Regions from separate parts of the Psychrosphaera sp. genome, predicted to be linked through region 2. Evidence: riboswitches for the same ligand, from Rfam matches in the RefSeq annotation. Region 2 holds a riboswitch; the other holds the start of a gene.
What was found. A riboswitch is a leader RNA that binds a small molecule or an ion and turns the genes downstream of it on or off. The one in region 2 is predicted to bind thiamine pyrophosphate.

Region 1: linked by a shared signal. The riboswitch ahead of thiC (phosphomethylpyrimidine synthase ThiC) and the one ahead of AC4E96_RS00760 (TonB-dependent receptor) in region 2 are both predicted to bind thiamine pyrophosphate.

The regions. Positions count from the first base shown of each region.
Region 1 is NZ_CEYNSH010000011.1:66,066-74,222, reverse strand. Features, by position in the region: gene AC4E96_RS05175 (putative bifunctional diguanylate cyclase/phosphodiesterase) at 1-593, opposite strand, end outside; gene AC4E96_RS05170 (FIST signal transduction protein) at 601-1,740, opposite strand; gene fghA (S-formylglutathione hydrolase) at 1,920-2,759, opposite strand; gene AC4E96_RS05160 (S-(hydroxymethyl)glutathione dehydrogenase/class III alcohol dehydrogenase) at 2,818-3,948, opposite strand; gene AC4E96_RS05155 (LysR substrate-binding domain-containing protein) at 4,185-5,063, shown strand; TPP riboswitch at 5,101-5,211, shown strand; gene thiC (phosphomethylpyrimidine synthase ThiC) at 5,331-7,262, shown strand; gene AC4E96_RS05145 (FAD-dependent oxidoreductase) at 7,283-8,157, shown strand, end outside.
Region 2 is NZ_CEYNSH010000002.1:9,614-17,770, reverse strand. Features, by position in the region: gene AC4E96_RS00795 (M48 family metallopeptidase) at 1-415, opposite strand, end outside; gene AC4E96_RS00790 (thiol:disulfide interchange protein DsbA/DsbL) at 418-1,056, opposite strand; gene AC4E96_RS00785 (serine/threonine protein kinase) at 1,162-2,151, opposite strand; gene ccoG (cytochrome c oxidase accessory protein CcoG) at 2,151-3,569, opposite strand; gene AC4E96_RS00775 (hypothetical protein) at 3,756-4,133, shown strand; gene AC4E96_RS00770 (DUF3299 domain-containing protein) at 4,149-4,685, opposite strand; gene AC4E96_RS00765 (GNAT family N-acetyltransferase) at 4,872-5,342, shown strand; TPP riboswitch at 5,476-5,598, shown strand; gene AC4E96_RS00760 (TonB-dependent receptor) at 5,655-7,847, shown strand; gene AC4E96_RS00755 (hypothetical protein) at 7,951-8,157, shown strand, end outside.

The DNA of each region.
Region 1 (8,157 bases), on a different contig from region 2:
GGCTTCGCCAAACTAACGATGATCCGTTCACAAATAGCACTGACTTTATCTAAAGCCTCAATATTCTCTAGCAGTAAAACAAACTCATCGCCGCCAAGACGAGCAACAGTATCGACCTCTCGTACACACTCATTTATTCGTTCAGCGACCTCTTTAAGAACCATATCACCAGCGTAATGACCTGCGTTATCGTTTACTTTTTTGAAGTCGTCTAAATCAATAAACAGGACTGCGACTTTACTGTTAAAACGGGTACTGTATTGAATCGCATGTTTGAGTCTATCATCGAGTAATACTCGATTTGGCAACCCTGTTAATGCATCATAATAAGCTTGTCGCCTGATGGTCGCGGCCGATTCTTGTTGTTTGTTTATTTCCTCACGTAAGGCTTCATTGCGCTCTGATAGTTCGACTGAGACCAAATCCAAAGAGCGTTCGATGATTTCCCGCTCTTGCTCTAGTTGACCATAAGCATCGCCAACGGCATCAATGAAGTCCTTGAGTTGTTCGGTAGTCAGCTCTTTTAAAGTTTCACCGCCAATAGATTGCACGCTCAAGTGACGCTTCATTTGTCGCTTTAATAATCGATGCATGTTTTTACTAACTCTCAGAGAAGAAAGTAATGGTCATCGTTTGGTTGTGCAGAGCGCTATTTTTACCTTCTGCAATTGGTGAGATTTCACCGTATGAGTAAAAGCCTGCTAATGGACACGACTCTGGCAAAAGTTCTTCAATGCTTTCTAACTCGTATTCCGTTTCTTGTTGCAACACCAGACGACGACCTACACAGCTAATCAATAATCCCAACTGAGGTGACGCGCCACTTTCTTGTTTGGCCTTATCAAGGGCCATCGTTGCCGCCTCTTGAGCACCATCAATTAAGTTATCAATATTGGCACGCATTAACTTAGCGTATGAACCTTGTGGCATATCCCCGGCAAAAATTAAGCTTTGCTCGTCTTCATCAATGTTTAATATTGTACGTATGATGGTTTCGTCTGAGTCAGGCAGTCGAACACTGAGTGGAAATCGCAATGCTGACGCAGGCAATTGGGCTGCGTATTCACCTAAATACTCTTTATAGAGTTCCAATGCAGATTGACCATCAAGTTCAAATAACTTGTTCGAATCTGATTTTGTAATTAGGCGTTCGGGACCAAAAGATTTCCAACCACTGAATGAGCCAGAAGAGAGGTTTATTGCATCACCGTATAGGCCACATATGACTATTTTACCTGCTGAAATGCTTTGGTTGTGCCACACTTCGGTTTCAAAGAACTTATCTTTATCGCCTGCAAGCCCACCAGTTATAAGTGCTGCATCAGGGAGCCTTGCAGACAAGGCTTCAACCAACTGCGTACCGTTAACTAACTGACCGTCTGACAACACTAATAAGTATCTCAAATCGTCTTTTGGCAAGGTTGCCGTTAATTCATCAACAGTGGCTTCTAGCGAGTCAAATTGAGTGACATCTGCTGAACGGACTTCAAGTGGGGTTTTATCAAAAGAGATGGCCGTGACCACGAGTGAATCGTCGAGAATTCGAGTCCCGGCAATTTCACCACTTGTGGTACAGCCAATGACATTAGAATGTTGAAAGTTTGAAAATATGTCGTTTTGAATTGAATCTTTTTTAATGAGTTCGCGACATCCAAACGCTAGCACTAAGTCGACACTGTCGTCAGATTGGATTTGCGAATCCCACGTTCCATCGGTAAATCTGAATTGTTTTACTTTCATAGTTGGCTGACCCTAACAACCGCTTTATGATTAAGGTTAGTCAAAACGTAACAAAACTGTACAGATTTTCAATATTTTATTTTAGTAAGCTCTAATCTAGCTGCATTTTTAATTAAACTGTACCAACGAACATACTGCTTAATAATACTTTGCTCTTATTTAGCACCTTAAAAGGCTAGCTAGTACATCAAATGCCCTGCATGAAACTTAATGTGCTCATCGATAAAACTCGAAATGAAATAATAGCTGTGATCATACCCTTCATGCCTGTTTACCGTTAGCGGATAGTTATTTTTAGCTGCCGCGATTTCCAGTGACTCTAACTTAAGTTGCTCCTCTAAAAAGCCATCATCTAAGCCTTGGTCAACCAAAGCTGGAACCAAGTCGACAGCGTGGGCCATTAAAACACTCGCGTCATTTTGAGCCCAAACTGATTTATCAGACCCTAAATAAGCCGTAAAAGCTTTCTGTCCCCAAGGGCATTCCATCGGATTGCAAATTGGACTAAAAGCCGATACCGATGCATATTTGTCTGGATTTTTTAGAGCAATAGTAAGAGCTCCGTGTCCGCCCATAGAATGGCCTGCGATGGCGCGTTTAGGCGAAACCCCAAACTCCGATTCTATCAACTGTGGTAACTCATCAACGATGTAATCGTACATGTGATAGTGCTGGTCCCACGGAGATTGAGTCGCATTGATATAAAACCCTGCACCTTTTCCTAAGTCATATCCCTCATCATCCGCTACAGACTCACCACGAGGGCTTGTATCAGGAGCAACAATCACAATTCCCAACTGTGCTGCAATACGGTGTGCTCCCGCTTTTTGCATGAAATTCTCGTCAGTACATGTTAGTCCTGATAACCAATACAAAACGGGAAGATCTTTTTTACTTTCGTATTGAGGAGGAAGAAAAACGGCAAAAGCCATCTCACAGTTGAGCGTACTCGATTCATGACTGAACTGCTTGTGCCAACCACCGAAGCTTCGTGTTGCCGAACGTTGATTTAGTGTCATTTGACCTCCTTACTTTTACAAAAAAGCGGTGCCAATGCACCGCCATAATAAAAATTGACTATTTATCGAAGTGAACAACCGAGCGAATGCTCTTACCTTCGTGCATCAGATCAAACGCGGAGTTAATATCCTCTAAGCCCATTGTGTGGGTAATAAAATCGTTTAACTTAAACTCACCGGCCAGATAACGCTCAACATAATCTGGTAGTTCAGAGCGGCCTTTCACGCCACCAAATGCCGTTCCTCGCCATACTCGACCGGTAACCAATTGGAATGGACGAGTTGAAATTTCTTGGCCAGCGCCCGCAACACCAATGATCACTGACTCCCCCCATCCTTTGTGACAACACTCAAGTGCCGAACGCATTACGTCGACATTGCCAATACACTCAAAGGAATAATCCACACCGCCATCGGTCATTTCTACAATAACGTCTTGAATAGGCTTGTCATACTCTTTTGGATTAATACAGTCTGTCGCTCCTAGCTTTTTGGCCAACTCAAATTTAGATTCGTTGATATCAATGGCAATAATTCGAGAGGCTTTGGCCATTGTTGCACCAATAATGGCCGACAAGCCGATGCCACCTAAACCAAAAATAGCAACCGTATCGCCCTCTTCCACCTTAGCTGTATTCATTACCGCGCCCATACCCGTTGTTACACCACAACCGAGTAGACAAACTTCTTCAAGTGGGGCACTTTTGTTGACTTTAGCTAATGAAATCTCTGGCAGAACCGTATACTCAGAAAAGGTCGACGTTCCCATGTAGTGATAAATTGGCTCACCGTCTTTATAAAAACGGGTGGTGCCATCTGGCATCAGGCCTTTACCTTGAGTTTCGCGAATTTTTTGACAAAGATTAGTCTTACCAGACGTACAGAACTTACACTCACCACACTCAGGTGTGTATAACGGAATGACGTGATCGCCCACGCTCACACTTGTTACGCCCTCGCCAACTTGCTCAACAATACCACCACCTTCGTGGCCTAAAATAGCCGGAAAAACACCTTCTGGATCTTCACCTGATAAGGTAAAAGCATCAGTGTGGCAAACACCAGAAGCGACAATCTTAACCAACACTTCGCCTTTTTTTGGCAGCATGACATCAACTTCTTCAATGCTCATTGGTTGGTTTGGTCCCCACGCGACGGCCGCTTTCGATTTGATAAATTGGTCTGACATTCTGACTCCTTTTTGATGTATTCGCTGTGACAACATTCAGCGAGTTGTTCAATAGCGAAAATGAAAAGGTAAATTACACAGCTATTGAACTTCAGTTTAGTACATTTGAAATTCGTGGTTCATTATATTTATTTCACAACCGAACATAATCCCACTAAAATAAAAATCTCTTTTACATATTTGTAATAATAAAAACCTACTCTTTCGCATAGTTATCCACCATACACAGGTAAAACATGAATAAAAACAATTGGGAAGGGATTAGTGAGTTTTCTGCCGTCGCCGAACATGGATCATTTACAAAAGCGGCGTTGTCGTTATCCACTTCGGTGGCACAAGTCAGCCGACTAGTCAGTCAATTAGAACGTCGTCTCAACACCAAACTGCTCTATCGAACGACGAGAAAAGTTTCATTAACCGATGAAGGGGCATTGTTTTATCGACACACTAAGGCACTCGTTGAAGGACTTAGTGAAGCCGAGCAAGCAATTGGTCAATTACAGGATACGCCACAAGGAAATATTCGTATTACTGCACCAACCACCTATGGTGAGCGCATTATATTACCTGTATTAAATGAGTTTTTACTGGATTATCCAGAGGTAACGGCTGAGGTTGAACTGACCAATAAAAAGCTAGATCTCATTGAGCATGGGTTGGACTTGGCGATTCGCATTGGCCAGCTTAATGACTCTACCATGATGGCCAAACAATTAGCGGTAAGGCGCAATTATTTGTGCGCCTCTCCAAAGTATTTCGACGAATATGGTTGCCCAATTAATCTCGATGCTCTCAATCAGCATAAGTGCCTAATGGGTTCCAACGATACATGGCGTTTTAATGAAGCTGGCAAAAAGCGTTTCATCAAGCCAACGAGACGCCTCAAATACAACAGTGGAGCTGCCCTTACAGATGCAGCTTTAAAGGGTTTGGGATTGGTGTTGTTACCCGACTATTATGTCGAGTCACACTTAAATCAAGGGACGCTCATTTCTATTCTGGATGACCTTCAAGTAATGGATGAACCCATATGGGCGTTATATCCATACAACCGCCAGCTATCGCCTAAAGTTAATCGTTTGGTTGAGCAATTAATAAATAAAATCAATAAATAGCGCTTGTCAGCTGCCTTCATTTTCCCCTATGATGAAAAAGAACTTGTCGGAGTGCCCGGTGAAAACCAAGGGGCTGAGATCGCATTGCGCGGGATCCGTAGAACCTGATCTGATTAATATCTGCGAAGGAAACAAGGTAGACACTAAAAGGTAGAACCAATCAAACACAACGTAATTATCGACGTTCGTTTTGCTGCTCTGCCCTTCTCTACTCACTCTCTACACTCCGTCTTTTGTGCTTAATTATTCAAATACGAAAGGCAGAAAATGACACAACTTACTAGACGCGAACGCCGAGAGCAGGCAGCCGAATTCATTAACCATTGCTCAAATCAACAATTTCCTAATTCAAAAAAAGTCTATATTAAAGGCCAACATCACGACCTTAAAGTCGGTATGCGGGAGATTGCACTTGCCGATTCACTCATTGGCGGTGACAAAGACAACCCAATTTTAGAACCGAACGATCCAATACAAGTTTACGATACCTCAGGTCCGTATACTGACCCCGACGTTCAGATAGACGTGCACAAAGGGTTACCGAAACTTAGAGCAGAATGGATAGCCCAGCGCAACGATACTGAAGAACTCGCGGGCGCTTCATCGGGGTACAGTCAACAAAGACTTGCGGATGAAGGTCTTGACCACATTCGCTTCGATAACTTACCAAAAGTTCGTCGTGCCAAAACTGGTAAAAACGTCACCCAAATGCATTACGCCAAACAAGGTATCATCACCCCAGAAATGGAATACATTGCGATTCGCGAAAACCTCAAACGCCAAGCGTTAAAAGGCGACATTCTAAAACAACAACATCAAGGCCAAAGTTTTGGGGCAGAGATACCTGAACAGATCACGCCAGAGTTTGTCCGTGACGAAGTAGCCAGAGGCAGGGCCATTATTCCTTGTAACATCAATCACCCAGAAACCGAGCCTATGATCATTGGTCGTAACTTTTTAATCAAAGTTAACGCCAATATAGGTAACTCAGCGGTGACTTCAAGCATTGAAGAAGAGGTAGAAAAACTCGTATGGTCCACCAAGTGGGGCGCAGATACCGTAATGGATTTGTCTACAGGCCGATATATTCATGAAACTCGAGAGTGGATTGTTCGCAATTCACCGGTCCCAATAGGCACCGTTCCTATCTATCAAGCCTTAGAAAAAGTAAATGGCGTCGCTGAAAACCTAACGTGGGAAATATTTAGAGACACTCTTATCGAACAAGCTGAACAAGGGGTAGATTACTTCACTATTCACGCTGGTGTCTTACTTCGCTATATACCAATGACTGCAAAACGTGTCACAGGTATTGTTTCTCGTGGTGGGTCTATTATGGCCAAATGGTGCTTGTCACATCACCAAGAAAACTTCTTGTATACCCATTTTGAAGATATTTGTGAGATTTGTAAGCAGTACGATGTTGCCTTTAGTCTCGGTGATGGCCTGCGACCAGGTTCAGTCGCTGACGCTAACGATGAGGCTCAGTTCAGCGAATTAAAAACCTTAGGGGAACTGACAAAAATCGCCTGGAAACACGACGTTCAAGTCATGGTAGAGGGCCCTGGGCATGTTCCACTGCACATGGTAAAGGAAAACATGGAGGAGCAACTCAAGCATTGTGACGAAGCGCCATTTTATACGCTTGGACCACTCACTACCGATATTGCACCCGGGTATGACCACATCACATCTGGAATAGGTGCAGCCAACATCGGCTGGTACGGCTGCGCAATGTTGTGTTACGTAACCCCTAAAGAGCACTTGGGCTTGCCAAACAAAGAAGATGTCAAAGAGGGACTAATCACCTACAAAATTGCCGCTCATGCCGGTGATTTAGCCAAAGGTCATCCAGGCGCACAAATTCGTGATAATGCCTTGTCAAAAGCACGTTTTGAGTTTCGCTGGCACGATCAATTTAACTTGAGTTTGGATCCCGAGCGTGCCTTGGCCTACCACGATGAAACTTTGCCACAAGAATCAGGCAAGGTTGCTCACTTTTGCAGTATGTGCGGACCAAAGTTTTGCTCAATGAAAATATCTCAAGAAGTTCGAGATTACTCTGCCAACCTTAACAACAATAAAGACGACGATGACTTATTGACCATTAAAATGGTTGGCATGGATGAGATGTCACAAACCTTTAAAGCAAAGGGCTCTGAGCTTTATCACGCTGCTCAAAGCGCAGACATCGAATAAACGCGTTTAGGACACTGACTGTGAATGTAGCTATCGTAGGAGCTGGACTATTAGGGCGAACCCTTGCCCTAATGCTGCACAACACTTTGCCACAACAAGCCGTCATAAGCTTATTTGACAAAGGCCAGCTGTCTGATTCTGAGCAAACTGCAAAAATTGCCGCAGCGATGATTGCGCCAACGGCTGAGGCGACTCACAGTCCGTGTTTAATTTGTGACATGGGCGAGCAAAGTGTCAACCTTTGGCCTAAGTTACTATCAGTCTTGGGTTGTCATTCAAAACACTTCCACCAGCGCGGTTCTTTGGTGGTTGCTTTTCCGCAGGATTTGGCTGAATTACATCATTTTAACAATCAAATCCCTGATGAAAAAAAAGATAGACTTCGAGCGGTCAGTTCTGTTGATATTGAGTCGCTGGAACCAGAGCTTACTAGACGTATAGCAGGTGGTTACTTTATTGAGGGCGAAGCGCATCTCGATAACGACGCCTTTTTAAATGAAGTGGACTCAAAACTAAAAGCAAGCCACGTCCACATTCGCGAGAATACAATCACGTCACCTAGTGAATTATTAAACCGCGCTGATGAGTCATTTGATTTGGTCATAGATTGTCGAGGAGTCGGTGCCAAAACAGAGCATAACTTGAAGACACTTCGGGGGGTGAGAGGCGAAGTTATTCGGGTATATGCGCCCGAAGTCAATTTGGCACGACCTATCCGGCTTATGCACCCCAAATACGCACTTTATGTTGTCCCAAAACCCAATCACCGCTTTGTTATTGGCGCCACAGAAATAGAGTCAGAATCAGATTCGCCGATAACGGTTCGCTCTACTCTGGAGTTATTATCCGCCGCATTTAGTATTCACTCTGGATTTTCTGAAGCCCAAATAGAGCA
Region 2 (8,157 bases):
GTTTGCGTATTTGGGCGTTGTGGTTTTTGACGCGGCTCGACAAATAGACTTCGATAGTTTGGCCGTCTTCGTTTTTGATAACCGCTGACGATGGGCAATCTGTATGAATATCGAGCTCATAAGCCGTGCCTAATAACCAAATAGGCTCACCCGATTGATACAAACGAGTAAAAGACTGTTTTTGCTCTGAGGATTTTAACGCGCGTTTAATCCACGACTGCTGGCTGATCAGAAAGTCTCGAACAAAACCATTGGTGCAGTGAGGAGGGGACTTAACCGTGATCTGCTGGTTTTTTACTTCAATACTCAGGCGAGTACGGCGCTGGTGGACTTTTAGGATATACGGTGTTGGCTCTGTGTAAACATCGAGCTGAATTTCAGCTCGACCGGCCACCACCGTTTTATTTAGAAACAATATTACTTCTTAACTAGTTCTAATGCTGCCGCTTCAACTTGATCGAATAGTTGATTGTACGTGCGAGCGTCAAAACCTTGGTTAATGATTTTGTATTTACCATTAACGATGAACGTAGGAACGCCAGTAAGGATACGCTTGCTCGCTAATTTGTTTTGCTCAGACTTCATGCGCTTCGCTGCTGCTTTAACCGCAAAGCTGTTGAACACTTTGTTGAACTCTTCTTCGCTAACACCATTGGCTAAGAATATTTGGCGTAAGTCTTGTTCACCAGTGAATGCAGAGCGCTGCTTGTGAATGTGAGCAAAAATCGCATCACTTGCTTGTGGCTTATTTAATTTCTCAGCAGTTACTAACGCTTTTGTTAACATGAACTGAATGTCTGGGCCCGCTGCACGTAAGAAATCAACGTGGCTCTTTTTAAATTCAAAACCTTTTGCTTTTGATTGTTCTTTTAAACGCTCAGCAAGTGGTTCAAACGCCAAACAATGCGGGCAGTAATATGAGAAAAATTCTTTGATTTCTGGTTTAGCAGTAGCGGTTTCACTGATGACTTCGTAGTGCACGCCTTCTTTAAGAGTTTGAGCAGAAACCTGCAGGCTTAATAAACAAATGGCGAAAAAACTAAGGATCTTTTTCATGTGGTTTGTAATTCCTATTTTAAATTAACTGGCGACTTTTGAGATGCCCATTTAAGCGCTTACCTTACCAGAATATTGTCAATATCCAAGTGTTTAGAGACTGACTCAAAAGCCTAATTTAAGTGGCGCCTGTTGCAACGCCGCGTACTGTTCTTTGATTGCTAAAACTTGTTCTTCCCAGTATTTGTCTGTATTGAACCAAGAAAAGTTCCTTTGAAAAGCAGGATCTTGCCATCTTTTTGCTAACCAAGTGGTGTACATCAACATTCTGCGGGCACGCAGTGGCTCAATTAGCTTAAACTCACTACGGTTAAATGACTGAAATTGTTCATATCCTTCGATGAGCGTATCAAGCTGAAGGGTTTGTTGCTGGCGGTCACCATTGAGCATCATCCACATGTCTTGAATGGCAGGGCCAGAGATACAATCATCAAAGTCGACCAATAAGGCATCGTCGCCGGCATCGTGTTGTTGCCATAAAATATTACCGCTGTGACAGTCACCGTGCAGACGAATCGTTTCAAAATTCCCAGAAATATCCTTTGTGCTTTCTTTAATCAACATTTCCAAGTCATTAAAAAACGCCAACTCTAAGTAGTTAGGAATGAGGTTTGAGTCTTTTAGGTAGGCAAAGGAGTCATGTAAGTCTTTTTCGATATCGATGGTATCTCGATGCGCAAAGTTGCCTTCTTTACTGACGGTATGAACGCGTCCAAGCAATTGGCCTAGGCGCTCAAGCTGATCTAAGTCATCGAGTTCGAACATTCGACCACCGACACTCGGGAATATACAAAAGCGATAGCCTTCGTGTTCTAACAAAGACTGACCATCAAAGCGAAGTGGTGCAACTGCGGCTATGTCACGCTCGCTTAATGTTTGAGAAAAGTCGTGCTCTTCAATGATTTGTTCGTTGGACCAGCGTTTCGGTCGATAAAACTTAACCACGTAGCGTTTGTTGTCATCGGCTTTGAATTGATAAACGCGGTTTTCGTAACTATTTAGGGCCAGAAGTCCTGACTCTGGATAAATGCCTTTCGACTCAATCGCATCTAAAATCAGGTCAGGGTTTAAACTCGTAAAATCAAATTCTGGCATTACATTCCTTTAAAAAATCGGGATTCTTGAACGGCAGTATGTTCGCCGTTTTCATTGGTGACCGTGATAGTAATCGTGGTTACTGGTTTCTTCAAATCATATGGGTCGACTGAGACACTCACTGGTAACTTAAATACTTCACCAGGCGCGACGATAACCTCTTTGTCACCGCTGTAAACAAAGTCCTCAAGTCCTTCAATATCAACCGTGTAGGTTTGTTGCTCTTGGCTTTTGTTGACGATTTGAAGAGTGAAGGTGTTTTCGATAAGGCCTTCATTCGTTGTGCGGTAAAGAACGGTACGATCACGCTCAATACTCAGCTCTAACGGTACTCGAGAGGTAAGTTGCCACGCAAAAGCCGCGCACATTAAGACTGTTACTACCAAGTAGCCGATCATTTTTGGACGCCAAGTATGCGTTTGTTTACCTTCGATTTTATGTTCGGTGGTGTAGCTGATTAAGCCTTTTGGATAATTCATTTTATCCATGGTTTCATCACAGGCATCAATACAGGCACCACAGTTAATGCACTCGTACTGCAAACCATTACGAATATCGATGCCGGTTGGGCACACTTGTACACACAAGTTACAGTCAATACAGTCGCCAAGTTCCAATTCTTTTGGATCGGCTTTACGTGGTCTTGGGCCGCGTTTTTCACCGCGGTTGGCATCGTAAGTCACCGTAAAGGTGTCTTTGTCGAACATTGAAGACTGAAAACGCGCATAAGGGCAAATATGCAGACACATGATTTCACGCATCCAGCCAGCGTTGCCATAGGTCGCGGCAGCAAAAAACAAGGTCCAACTCACCACAGCAACTGAGGCTTCAAAGGTGAAAAAGTCGATAAAGAGTTGATCGATAGGCACAAAATAACCAATAAAGGTTAAGGATGTCAGCAGTGAAATAATCCACCAGGAGGTGTGTTTGGCGGTTTTTCGCCAGGCTTTATTAAAGCTCATCGGCATAGAATCGAGTTTTTTACGTTTGTTGGCTGAGCCTTCGATTTTTTCTTCAATCCAAATAAACATAAAGGTCCAGACGGTTTGAGGACACATATAGCCACACCAAACCCGACCATAAATCGCAGTGACAAAAAACAAAATAAAGGCAGCGATGATTGAGACAATAGCCAGTAGCGGTAAGTCTTGTGGCCAGAATGTCATACCAAAAACAAAAAATTCTTGCTGACCAATATCGAGTAAAATCGCTTGGCGGTCATTCCACTGTAACCATGGTAGCAGCGCAAACAAACCTAAAAAGAAAATGCCCATACGACGGCGTATTAATTGATGTAACCCTTTTACCGCGCGCACATAAATACGACTGCGAATATTGTATTGCGGCGCACCATGATTGTCGGGCTTGTGAACTTTGACTTCACTTGGAATATTTTTTACATCAATTCGATTGTTCATACTTCGTTCCGTATTGGCGTATCAAAATGTAGAAAAACTGAACTACACGCTTGATTATAAGTCATTAGGTAGTAGTTTATTTAAAATTTATGGGTTAACTTTGATCTGTTTCACACTTAGTTAACTTTTTTCAAACTTATTTGACGTCGTTACTTTTAACGGCGGCGGTTCAAATTTGGAGTAACAATGAAATTTTTGATTTTCGTGCTGTTGGTCATCTCGTTGCTGACGGTTGATCACCCGCAAGTAAATAAAGTTCGCGAAATGCTCGCGACGCAAATTGGCGTTTTGGTTGAAGGCGAATATTCGCGCGGCCACACAGCCAAAAAAGTATACGATGAATTAGCAGGAAAATTTGACTCTTTTAAGCCTCGAGAAGAGGAATACGTAAAAGAAATTACTGAATCTTCAGCAATTTTGTATGACTTTCATACTGAGTACTGCAAACAAAAGATATTTAACGAAAAAATATCAGCCTATAACCTAAGAGTCGTTTGCCGCACGGTTGGCGATCACTACGTGGATTTAGAAAACGAAGTGATACGCCAAAAGAAACAACGTTAACGCTAGACTCGATAATTAAAAATCATCATAAGGGGCCACATCGGTCCCTTTCATTTTGTAGCCTACCTGAGCCAGTTCACCTTCCCACGTTTCTGTTGTTATACGTCCTGTGATCCAGACTGGGTCATAAAACGCAGACGCTGGCGCGCCTTTTTCCATCGTTACGTGGATGACCTGGTTAGACGGTGGTGGCGGAACGTGAACACAAGCACCAAAATACGGCACTAATAAAAACTCAGTGACGACTTCATCGTCGCCTTCAAGAGGTACAACAAAACCTGGGATTTTGACCATTTGGCCATCGAGTTCTTCTACCACAGGCGCGTTGATTGATTGTGGGCCTGCCATTGCTTGACCGATATGTTCAATCGACGTTGGAATTTCGGCTTCGTAATCACCCGGCACTAGGTCTTGCCATTCAAGTTCTTGAATTTGGTCTTTGTCGACGGCTTTGGCGGCTTCTGCATGGGCGGCAGTAGAAAGAGAAAGGGCAACGAACATAACGCCAAACAGCGCTTGTACATTCAGTGAAAATCGTTTGAATACATTCATCAATTTGCCTCGAGTAATAAGACGATTTAAGTGGCTTGGAGGATACTCCGCTGGTCGCTAAAATCCAAGTCTAACTGGGAATTTTACGACAAACATGCTTTCATACGCGTCAGTCTCGATTTACGCTGCAACCTTGCTGAAATACGCAAAAATAAGCAGAAACACACAGAAAAAGGAACCGACTTCATGACTTCAAATGCGATAACTTGGCAAATTAAACCTTTTGAGGCGCTAACGGTTTATGAGCTGTACGATATTCTAAAATATCGCAGTGATGTCTTTGTGGTCGAGCAAGACTGCGTATATTCCGATATGGATGACTTAGATACCAGACCGGATACTTTGCATTTATTCGGTTACGAGGGCGACGAATTTGTTGGAACGTGTCGTTTGCTTGCACCAACAGTGGCGTATGATGATTATTGTGCCATTGGCCGAGTGCTCATTAGTGAGCCCAAACGCAAGCGCAAACTAGCCGAACAAATGATGCGCGCTGCAATTGTAGAGACACAGCGCCGCTGGCCAGACGTCGACTGCAAAATTTCAGCCCAGCAACACCTCGAAGCCTTTTATCAAAACTTGGGGTTTGAAACCGTCTCTGACATGTATCTCGAAGACGGCATTCCACATATCAGTATGGTTCGAAAGAATAACTAATTTGTTTTTAAAGATTTAATCTCAAAGGCTCTTTCTATAGAATAGGGCGCAGATGAACGATTTGGCTTTTCGACTCGTAGTTAGTACTTCGTTAATAAAACGAATTAAAAGCTACCGTTAAAATTATCGTTTATGAAACACCAAGGGGTGCCAACGCGGTTTTGAAACCATCATGACCACGTTGACTGAGACGCAATGCGAACCCTTAGAACCTGATCCGGCTTGTACCGGCGTAGGGATGGTAAAAATTAGAATCCAGACTCCTCGCTTACGACCGGATCTTTTGTAATGACAATAACAAGAGATCCTCAAATGAAATTATCCTTGGTTGCTGCTGCAACACTCTCTACCTTAGCCTCAGCCCTTGTTGTACCTGCATTCGCTGCAGAAAAGGCATCACCTGCTCAACAAGACAGTTCAACAGCAAAAACCACAGCCAGTGCTTCTAACAATCAAAACAAAATAGAAACGATTGAAGTCAAAGGTGAGCTGCTTAAAACGCCAGCGAGCAAAGCGGCGAATTCACTGCATGTGTTGACTGCAGAGACATTAGAAAAATCAGGTGCCAGCCACCTTGAGTCTGTACTTCAGCAACTTGGCAACGTGAACTTTTCATCGGGTGCATCACGTGCGCGTTTTATTCAAATTCGTGGCATAGGTGAGCGCAGCCAGTTTGTTGATCCAATTAACCCATCTGTGGGCATGAGCATCGACGGCATCGATTATTCGGGTATTGGTACAGCAGCTGGCCTATTCGATATCGAACAAGTCGAAGTTTTTAAAGGCCCACAAGGTACTAATGCTGGTGCCAATGCAATGGCGGGTTTTGTAAATATGGTCAGCACACAGCCAAGCGCTGGCGCGATGAACAAATTGCGCGTAGAAGCAGGCAACTATGGTTTGCTTAACTTAGGCGTTGCAGCGGGAACAGACTTCACAAGCACAAGCTCAGCGCGTGTCGCAATCAGCAAAGTAACGGCCGATGGTTACATTGAAAACACACACCTAAACAGAGACGACACCAACAACATCGATGAGTTGTCAGTCCGTGCCTTGTTTGATGTCGAATTTAATAAAGACACAAGCGCACAGTTTGTTTTACATCACTTCGATATCGACAATGGTTACGATGCGTTTTCATTAGACTTAGACCGCACCACACTGTCCGACAACCCAGGTAAAGACACCCAAGACACCACCGCATTTGGCGTAAATACCGAATACACAGGCCTTGATACTGTCGATATTAAATTGTCGGCCAGCACGTCTAGTTCTGACATGACTTATGGTTATGACGAAGACTGGGCGTATGAAGGGATTCACCCGTGGGAATACTCTTCAACGGATTATTACTTCCGTGACCGCGATGCGCAGCAGTTTGACGTTCGTGCGATGGATAAAAACGGCAGTTGGGTCACGGGCTTGTATATACAACAAAGAGGCGTTGACCTAACCCGTGATTACACTTATGCCGAAGGCTTATTCAGCAGTGAATACCAACAAGACAATATCGCCGTTTATGGTGAACGTCGCATGGCATTGTCAAAGCAATTGACTGTATCTGCTGGTGTTCGTGTCGAAAATCACACAGGTGATTACAGCGACAACAATGGCGTTGTCGACGAAGCTTCTAAAACTATGATTGGTGGTCACTTGACCGCAACCAACCAATACTCTAAAGCCGCGATGGCTTATGTTCGACTAAGTCGTGGCTTTAAGTCAGGCGGTGTCAATGGCGAAGCCTTAGCGCGTGTAGGTGAAGAAGGGCTAGAGCGTTTTAGCCAAGACTTACTCAACAACGGTACATTTGAGCCAGAAGTGCTTAACAACGTTGAGCTAGGTATGCGCTACAACAACCGCAAGTCTGGCTTGAACGCGAATGCAGTATTGTTCTACTCAAGCCGCAGTGATATGCAAGTAAAACAGTGGTTTACCAACGATCAAGAAGTGTTGGCTCAAGGCGAGCAACCAGTGTTTGTTGGTTATATTTCAAATGCACCAACGGGCAGCAACTACGGTGTTGAAACGTCATTACAGTACCAAGTGACACCAACCGTTGAGTTATTAGCGGGTGTGTCGTGGTTAAGTTCTGAAATCAACGATATTTACCGTCTAGAGTCTGACCCAGAAACCGGAGAAGACATTCGTGTCAGTATCGATGGTCGCGAACAAGCCCATGCACCAAGCTACCAATATCAACTAGGCGCAAACTGGCAGCTAGCGGACCGTATTAAATTACACGCAACGGTTAATGGCCGCGATGGTTACCTTTATTCAATCAGTCATGACGAAGAAGCCGACAGCGTAGCGCTTGTAAACTTAGCCCTGACGTACCAAGGTGACTTTTACGACGTGACATTGTGGACACGTAACCTAACAGATGAAACATACGGCGTTCGTGGTTTCTACTTTGGTAACGATCCTCGAGATTTTTACACGGCTAAAAAATACGAGCAATTTGGTGAGCCAAATGTATTTGGCGTTCGCGTAGACGTTTTGTTTTAAATAACCAATGTTAAACGACTAGGTTAAATCGACTAAGCCGACTTAATGTTGGCTTAGTGGTTTTTTAAAACACCATGGATTCTAATAGAAAAAAGAGTAATTAATGAAACTAAGTGTTGAAATAAGTAAATACCCACTAACTGAAGTGGATTATGTCGCGGCGATAAAAGATTTTATCGATCGCATTAACGAACACAACGACATCAAAGTCATCACCAATTTAATGAGTACGCAGCTTTTTGGTGAGTATGATGTGGTCATGAATGCTTTATCGACTGAACTAAAGCGCAGTTTTGAGCAACACGGAACT